One region of the Modestobacter sp. SSW1-42 genome, then DNA from elsewhere that is predicted to be linked to it. Evidence: riboswitches for the same ligand, from Rfam matches in the RefSeq annotation. Region 1 holds a riboswitch; the other holds the start of a gene.
The links. A riboswitch is a leader RNA that binds a small molecule or an ion and turns the genes downstream of it on or off. The one in region 1 is predicted to bind S-adenosylmethionine.
Positions count from the first base shown of each region.

Region 1 (4,403 bases):
CCGCCTCGTACGCCGGGGTGCCGGTGTAGGCGGCGAGCACCGGGTTGGCCGGGTCCCGCGGCCGGACGACGTCGGCCCCGCCCCGGCGGGCGACCTCGATGACGACGTCACCGGCGACCGCGTCGACCCCGCCGCGCTCCGGGACCTCGCCGAACGCGTGCTCACCGTGTACGGCCGTGCCGTCGACGACGAGCTCCTCGCCGTCGGCGAGCCGCACGACCGGGCCGCCCGGGCCGGCCCACCACTGCCCCGGGATCCCGGCCACCCGCTGCGGGGAGTCGGTGAGCCAGGTCAGGCCGGTGATGGCCAGGAAGCCGTGGCCGTCGGCGCGCACGGCCTCGTGCTGGGCGTGCCAGGCCGCCCACTCCTCGGCGAAGGTCGGGCTCTCGGTGACGGTCATCGGCGCTCCTGGGGTCGGGGGTGTCGGGGCCGGGCGTTCAGGCCGTCGCCGGCCCGCAGCCGGCGCCGCGGGCGACGGCGGCCGGGTCGGCGCCGGCCAGGCCGGCCGGCGGCCGGGGGTCGTTCACCGGCTGCCAACGCCCGGCGACCTGCGCGTAGTCCGCCTGTGGTCCCTCGCTCAGCCAGGCGTCCAGCGCGGTGACCAGCCGGTCGACGTCGGCGAGGGTGCTGCCGACCCCGACGCTGGCCCGCAGCGCCCCGTCCGGGACCCCGAGCCGGGTGACCAGCGGGTGCGCGCAGAACCGGCCGTCGCGCACGCCGATGCCGTGCTCGGCGGACAGGTAGGCGGCCACCAGCCCGGGGTCGGCCCCGGCGACGGTGAACGAGACGACGCCGGTCGGCTCGTCGGAGTCGGCCCAGATCCGCAGCACCCGGACGCCGGGCAGCGTGGCCAGGCCCTCGGTCAGCCGGGTGCGCAGCGCCCGCTCGTGCTCCTCCAGGGCACCGGCGGGCAGGGCGGCCAGCGCGTCGCACGCGGCGGCCAGGGCGACCGCGCCCAGCACGTTGGGCGAGCCGCCCTCGTGCCGGTGCGGCGCCGCGGCCCAGCTGGTCTCCGCCACCGTCACCTCGGTGACCGCGCCGCCGCCGGCCAGGTACGCGGGTGCGGCGTCCAGCCAGTCGCGGCGGCCCACCAGGGCGCCGGAGCCGAACGGTGCGTAGGTCTTGTGCCCGGAGAGCACGACGTAGTCCGCGCCGGAACCGGCCAGGGAGAACCGGCGGTGCGGGACCAGCTGCGCCCCGTCGACGACCACCCGGGCGCCGGCGGCGTGCGCCAGCTGCACCACCTCGTGCAGCGGCAGCGACTCCCCGGTCACGTTGGAGGCGCCGGTGACCGCGACCAGCGCGTACGGCGCGGCGGCCAGCTCGGCGCCGAGGGCGCGCAGCGTCGCCACCACCGTGTCGCCGGTCGGCAGCACGGTCACCGGGCCGCGGCGCTGCCAGGGCAGCAGGTCGGCGTGGTGCTCGCAGTCGAGCACCAGCACCGCGGCCCCGTCCGGGACGGCGCCGGCGAGCAGGTTGAGCGAGTCGGTGCTGTTGCGGGTGAGCACGCAGACGTCGTCCGCCCGCGCGCCGACGAAGCCGGCGACGGTGGCCCGCGCCGACTCGTAGAGCGCGGTGGACACCTGGGAGAGGTACCCGGCGCCGCGGTGGACGCTGGCGTAGAGCGGCAGCGCCTCGGCGACCCGGTCGGCGACCGACTGGAGCGCGCGGGCACTGGCGGCGGCGTCGAGGTCGACGTAGCGGGTGGTGCCGCCGGGCACGAGCGGGACCCGGGTCTGCGCGCCCACCACGGGCAGCAGCGGCGCGGCGCCGGCGACGGGGGCGGCGGGCGCACAGAGGACGGCGTGGGACATGAGGGTGCTCCTGGGTCCGGGGACCCGGGCACGGGTCCGCGCTTTGCGGCTGCGGGGTGCAGTCGCCAGGTCGTCACCCGGGGCACCCGCTCGCGGAGGAGGGTTGCCGGCCAGCAAGCCGGGGCTGAACGCTGGCACTCGTGACCTGGGCCGAGAGTGGCACAGCGGCCCTCATGTCGTCAATCCTCATCGACATGGTGAGGTATGAGTCGTGACCACCATCGCCGTCGTGGGCAACCCCAAGCCGAACTCCCGCACCCGCGCCGCCGCCGAACGGGTCGTGCACGAGCTGACCGGCGCGCCGCCGGACCGGGTCGTGGACGTCGTCGACCTCGGTGCCGGACTGCTGTCCTGGGGCGACCCGGCGGTCACCGAGGCGGTCGACGCCCTGCGCCGGGCCGAGGTCGCCGTCGTCGCGAGCCCCACCTACAAGGCGACCTACACCGGGCTGCTCAAGCTCTTCCTGGACCAGGTGGGCACCGGCGACCTGGCCGGGGTGGTCGCCGTCCCGCTCATGCTCGGCGGCGGACCGACGCACGCCCTGGCCCCGGAGCTGCTGCTCAAGCCGGTGCTGGTGGAGCTGGGCGCGACCACCCCCACCCGGGGGCTGTACCTGGTCGACCGGGTCTGGGACGCCCCCGGCCCGCTCGAGGACTGGGCTGCCGTGGCCCGCCGGCAGGTGGCCGCGGCCCGCACCGCCGGCCGCGACTGAACGGCACGAGGCCCCCGCTCACCGGTGTGAGCGAGGGCCTCGGCCTGTCGGGGTGCCGTCCGGGGCGCGGTCAGCGCCCCGGACGAGCGGTCACTTCCGGACGTCGATGGTGACCGTGTTCGTGCTGGTCACCTTCGCCCCGAAGGCGTCGGTCATGGTCAGCGTGCAGTCGAACGTCGCCGTCCCGACCTGCGTGGGCGTGCCGCGCAGCTGGAAGTCGGCGTTCTGCCCGGCCGGGTAGTCGCGGTTGGTGACCTGCTGGGCGGACCCGGGGGCCAGCTCCAGCTTCATGGCCGGACCGGACTTCTGGGTGCAGCTGTAGGCGAAGGTGCTGCCCACGAGCTTCCCCGTGCCCTTGTTGCCGAACTGCACGACCACCTGGACGTTCTGCTTCACGTTGGCCCGGACGACCGACCCGTTGTTGACCTGCGAGTACAGGTCGGTCGTCGTGGGCGGCGCGGTGACCACCACGTCGAAGCTCACCGGGTTGGCCTTGTTGCCGGCCTTGTCGGTGGCGGTGCAGGTGACCTTCGTGGTGCCGATCGGGAACAGCGAACCCGACGGCGGGGTGCAGACCGGCGTGACGGCGCCGTCCCGGGTGTCCCCGGCCTCGACCGTGTAGGTCACCTTCGCGCCCTGGGTGCTCGTGGACGTGGCGTACACGGTGTCGTGCCCGGCGATGCGCGGTGCGAGCTGGTCGCTCGGGCGCGCGGCGAGCTTCGTCGGGTCGACGATGCCCCAGTAGGCGGGCTTGGCCTCCAGCTCGTCACCGAAGGGCAGCGGCGCCTCCCACGGGCGGGCCGCCGGCCAGGTGCGCAACCAGCTGCGGGCGTTGCTGATCCCCCAGAAGGTGACCGACTCCAGCGACTCCTCGTGCGTCCGCAGCATGGCGAACAGGTCGCGGTAGTAGTAGCCGTTCTCGAGCTCCGCCTGTGCCTGGTCGGCCATGCCCGGGCGGTGCTGGGGCGTGGTGCCGGAGCTGACGTCGGCGCCGAAGTTCTCGGCCGAGGTGCTCACGTCGAGCTCGGTGACCGCCTGCAGCAGGGTCGGGTCGAGCGCCTCGACGGCGTCCATGGAGGCGTCCAGCCACTCGATCGGGCGGCTGAAGTCGACGTGCGCCTGATGGCCCACCCCGTCGATCGGCACCCCGCGCTGCTTGAGCGCGGCGATCAGCGAGAGGTAGTCGGCCCGCTTGGTCGGCATCTCGGTGTTGTAGTCGTTGATGAACAACTTCTGGGCCGGGAAGTACTTGTCCGCGATCCGGAAGGCGTCGTCGACGAAGGTCTCACCCAGCACCTGGAACCAGCGGCTGTTGCGCATGTCGTGCGGGTTGGGGGTGTCGCGGTCCTCGATGACCTCGTTCACCACGTCCCAGGCCCAGATCGGGCTGTCGCCGTCGGGGTAGCGGGCGTTCACGTGGTCGGCGATGGCCTTGACGTGGGTGTCCAGCCGCTGGCGCAGCAGCGCCTGGTCGGCCGGGCTGTTGGTCAGCCACTGGCCGTTGCGCTGGAAGAACCAGTCCGGGGTCTGGGAGTGCCAGGCCAGCACGTGACCGTAGACCTGGACGCCGTTGGCGTCGGCGAAGTCGAGCAGGCGGTCCAGGTCGCCGAAGGTGAAGGTGCCCTCGGTCGGCTGGATCTCGGCCGGCTTGCCGTCGTTCTCGGGGGTGAACGCGTTGAAGTGCCTGGTCAGGAGCTGCGACGGGCGGCCGACGGTCTCCCGCGGGTCGATCGCGGTGCTCACGTGCTCGAAGCCCTGGGCACCGAGGACGTCCTTGAGCGCCGGCACGTCCTCGATCGGCGCGTCCACCCGCGGCTTCATCGTGAGGTCGTCGACGGTGAAGGGGACGTTGGCGGTGCCCTCGACGTAGAGCTGCG
Region 1 covers NZ_JBISCA010000003.1:608,848-613,250, forward strand. Annotated here, with positions in the region: gene ACGBYP_RS13245 (DUF1684 domain-containing protein) at 1-400, opposite strand, end outside; gene ACGBYP_RS13250 (aminotransferase class V-fold PLP-dependent enzyme) at 438-1,814, opposite strand; SAM riboswitch class IV at 1,848-1,960, opposite strand; gene ACGBYP_RS13255 (NADPH-dependent FMN reductase) at 2,026-2,526, shown strand; gene ACGBYP_RS13260 (endo-1,4-beta-xylanase) at 2,617-4,403, opposite strand, start outside.

Region 2 (4,403 bases), on a different contig from region 1:
AGGTCCTTGACCGTGGAGATCTTCGAGTTGACGACCAGGATGTACGGGTCGTCGAGCACGGTCTCCATGCGGTCGGTGTCGGTCACGAAGTAGGCCGACAGGTGACCCTTGTCGAAGCGCATGCCCTCGGTGAGCTCGAGCTCGAGCCCGAAGGTGTTGCTCTCCTCGACGGTGATGACGCCTTCCTTGCCGACCTTGTCCATCGCCTCGGCGATGAGCTCGCCGATGGCCGGGTCCGCGGCGGAGATCGAGGCGGTGGCCGCGATCTGCTCCTTGGTCTCGACGTCCTTGGCGGTCGACAGGAGGTACTCGGAGACCGAGGCGACGGCCTTCTCGATGCCCTTCTTCAGGGCCATCGGGTTGGCGCCGGCGGCGACGTTGCGCAGCCCCTCGCGGACGAGGGCCTGGGCGAGCACGGTGGCGGTGGTGGTGCCGTCACCCGCGACGTCGTCGGTCTTCTTGGCGACCTCCTTGACGAGCTCGGCCCCGATCTTCTCCCACGGGTCCTCGAGCTCGATCTCCTTGGCGATGCTCACACCGTCGTTGGTGATGGTGGGGGCGCCCCACTTCTTCTCCAGCACGACGTTGCGGCCACGGGGGCCGAGCGTCACCTTGACGGCGTCGGCGAGCTGGTTCATGCCCCGCTCGAGGCCGCGGCGGGCCTCTTCGTTGAACGCGATCATCTTGGCCATGTGGTGATGTCCTCCGAGCGTGGATCGCTGCACGGCCGGGTCCGGCGCCCGCGACGGACGGCACCGGCGCCGTGGACGCTCCTGCGGCCCACGTTCCGGTACCTCACCGTTCCGACCTGGTTGGCACTCGGGTGCTCCGAGTGCCAGTGCAAAGTCTGGCACTCGACCCCGGCGAGTGCAAGAACGGGGGGTCCTGGGACGCAGCGAGGCCCGGTCCCCGAGCGGGGACCGGGCCTCGTGGCGGGGCAGCGGTCAGACGGCCTGGACGGCGTCGGCCTGCGGACCCTTCGCGCCCTGGACGACCTCGAAGCTGACCCGCTGGCCCTCCTCGAGGCTCTTGTACCCGTCCATCTGGATCGACGAGTAGTGGACGAAGACGTCCTGACCGCCGTCGACGGCGATGAAGCCGAAGCCCTTCTCGGCGTTGAACCACTTGACGGTGCCCTGTGCCACGTGTGCTCCCACGTTCGTGCGTGCGGACGGCCCCTTGGAGTCGCGGGGCCGGGTGTCGCGCTTCCGCCCGTGATCACGAACGTCGGACGCTGACCGCGCGGAACGGTACAGCAGCAGGGTGTCCGAGGTCACCCTGCTGCCGCGCGACTCCTCCGGTCGTGGTACTCGCCCACGACCGGAGGAGCCGGCCGTTCAGGAGATGAGGCCGGCCTCGCGCAGCGACTTCAGCGAGGGCTGCACGTGGTGGGACGGGCCGATCACCGGCAGCAGCGGGTCGAGGGTCTTGAGGCCCTCGCCGGTGTTGAGGACGACGGTCTCCTGCGCCGGGTCGAGCAGGCCGCGCTCGACCAGCTGGCGCAGCACCGCGACGGTGACGCCGCCGGCGGTCTCGGCGAAGACCCCGGTGGTGCGGGCCAGGTCGCGGATGCCGGCGATGATCTCGGCGTCACCGACCCGGCCGACCGAGCCGCCGGTGCGCCGGATGGCGTCCAGCGCGTAGGGGCCGTCGGCGGGGTTGCCGATGTTCAGCGACTTGGCGATCCCGGTGGGCTTGACCGGCTTCACGACGTCCCAGCCGTTGTCGAACGCGGTGGCGATCGGGTCGCAGCCGGCCGACTGGGCGCCGAAGATCTTCCACTCGGTGTCCTCGACGATGCCGGCGGCGACCAGCTCGCGCCAGGCCTTGTCGACCTTGGTCAGCAGCGAGCCCGACGCCATCGGGATGACCACCTGGGCCGGGATGCGCCAGCCCAGCTGCTCGGCGATCTCGTAGCCCATCGTCTTCGAGCCCTCGGCGTAGTACGGCCGGACGTTCTGGTTGACGAAGGCGGTGTCCTCGAACTCGTCGGTCTCGGCGAGCTCGCTGGTCAGCCGGTTGACGTCGTCGTAGTTGCCGTCGACGGCGACCAGCGCCTGCCCGTAGACCGCGGACTGGGTGATCTTCCCGGGCTCGAGGTCGCTGGGCACGAACACGAACGAGGGGAGCCCCATCCGGGCGGCGTGCGCGGCCACCGAGTTGGCCAGGTTGCCGGTCGAGGCGCAGGCGATCTTGGCGTAGCCGAAGGTCTTCGCGGCTGTGGCGGCCAGGCTGACCACCCGGTCCTTGAAGGAGTGCGTGGGGTTGGCCGAGTCGTCCTTGACCCACAGCCCGCCGGTGAGGCCGAGCTCGGCGGCGAGCCGGTCGGCCTGCACGAGCGGCGTCATGCCCGGGTCGAGGGTGACCCGGTCGGCGGGGTTGTGGCCCACCGGCAGCAGCGCCACGTAGCGCCAGATGTTCTGCGGGCCGGCCTCGATCTGCTGGCGGGTGACCGCCCGCATGAGGTCCTTGTCGTAGTCGACCTCGAGCGGGCCGAAGCACTCGGCGCAGGCGTGCTCGGCGATCAGGCCGAAGGTGGCGCCACAGTTGCGACAGACGAGCCCGCGGGCGGGGTTCGGCGGGACCGGCCCACCCTCGGTGACGTCAGCCTGGGCGGAGCCGGGAGCGGTCATGGTCATGCGACGACTACCTCCTCATCTTCCCCGCGCCGGGCCGTCGAGCCGCGCGAGACGGAATTGGCACCTTCCGTCGCGGGAGTGCGACGGCGGTTGCCGGGGCTTCATCGGGCCGTGTCCCTCTGCCCCTCTGGATGAGTGGAACGACACGGACTCTACCCGCGCCCACCGCCGGTCCTCGGCACCGACAGGATGGGCCGGTGGCCACCCGCATCGTCTACACCGATCTCGACGGCACGATGGTGGGCCCGCACGGGTCCTTCTGGACGGCGGCGGGCGGTGGGTGGACCTCCGCGGCGGCCGACGCGCTGCTGCAGCTGCACCGGTCCGGCGTCCCGCTCGTGCTGGTCAGCGGCCGCACCGCCACCCAGCTGATGGAGACCGCCCGGGTCTTCGCCGCCGACGGCGCGATCGCCGAGCTGGGCTCGCTGGTCACCTGGGACGGCGGCACGCGCAGCCGGCTGCTCACCGGTGCCCTGCCGGAGCAGTACGCCGGCCGCGAGCCGGTCGACGTGCTGGCCGAGCTCGGCGTCGTCGAGGAGCTGATGGCCGACCACCCGGGCCGGGTCGAGTGGCACGCGCCCTGGCACGCCACCCACTCCGCCGACGCGCTGCTGCGCGGACGGGTGGACGCCGCGGCGGTCGACGCCTGGCTGGCCGAGCGCGGCTGGGGCTGGCTGACGATGAACGACAACGGCGAGGTGCCGGTCACCCCGGACATGACCCTGGCCGACGGGGCGCTGCCGCCGCACGTCTACCACCTGATGCCGCGCGGGATCAGCAAGGGCGAGGCGATCCGCTGGGACCTCGCCCGCCGCGGGCTCACCGCCGAGGACGCCGTCGCGGTGGGCGACAGCGTCAGCGACCTGGAGATGGCCGCCGCGGTGGGGCGGCTGTTCATCACCGCCAACGGGGCCGCGGTACGCGGCATGGCCGAGCGGATCGCCGCCCTGGCCAACGTCTCGGTGACCGAGGCGCACATGGGCGAGGGCTGGGCCCAGGCCGTCCGCGCCTCGCTCTGACCCCGGAGTTGGATCAGGTCACCTGATCAGAGACTGTCCTACCGCACCAACGCTGGTGAGGTAGGACAGACGGTGATCAGGTGACCTGATCACCGTCTGTGCATCAGCTCGTGACGTCCTTGCGGGCGAAGTGGCGGAAGGCGAGGGCGGTGAACAGCGCCGACCACGCCAGCCCCTGGACGACGCCGCGGAACAGGTCGCCGGAGTCGACCGGGGTCTGCAGCAGGTCGGTCCAGGCGAACCCGAACGCCGTCGGGAACCAGTCACGGATGGCGCCGAGCTGCTCCACCGCCTCGAGCACCGCGAACACCACGGTGGTGAACACCGCGCCGCCGACCGCCGCCAGCGGGGCGTCGGTGAGGGTCGAGATCCAGAACGCCAGCGTCCCGACGATCAGCAGGTGGACGACGAGGAAGCCGACCATCCCGGCCAACCGCACCAGCCCGGTCCGCTGGTCGAGCGCGACGCCGACCGGGGTCTGGACGGCATCGAAGCCGTAGGCGATGCCGCCGGCGACCAGGGCGACGAGGACCAGCGTCAGCATCGCGCCGACCGACATGACCAGCGCGGCCAGCCACTTCTGCCGCAGCAGCCGGGCCCGCGGCACCGGGGTGGCCAGCGCGTAGCGCAGCGACCCCCAGGACGCCTCGCTGGCCACGGTGTCGCCGAAGAACAGCGCGAACACCACGACCAGGAAGAACCCGCTGGTGGCGAAGAGGGTGAACAGGGTCAGGTTCAGCCCGCT
Region 2 covers NZ_JBISCA010000004.1:458,557-462,959, reverse strand. Annotated here, with positions in the region: gene groL (chaperonin GroEL) at 1-692, opposite strand, end outside; gene ACGBYP_RS16505 (cold-shock protein) at 945-1,145, opposite strand; gene thrC (threonine synthase) at 1,338-2,639, opposite strand; SAM riboswitch class I at 2,652-2,777, opposite strand; gene ACGBYP_RS16495 (HAD family hydrolase) at 2,837-3,658, shown strand; gene ACGBYP_RS16490 (ABC transporter permease) at 3,762-4,403, opposite strand, start outside.
Region 2: another riboswitch for S-adenosylmethionine. It lies ahead of thrC (threonine synthase); the one in region 1 lies ahead of ACGBYP_RS13250 (aminotransferase class V-fold PLP-dependent enzyme).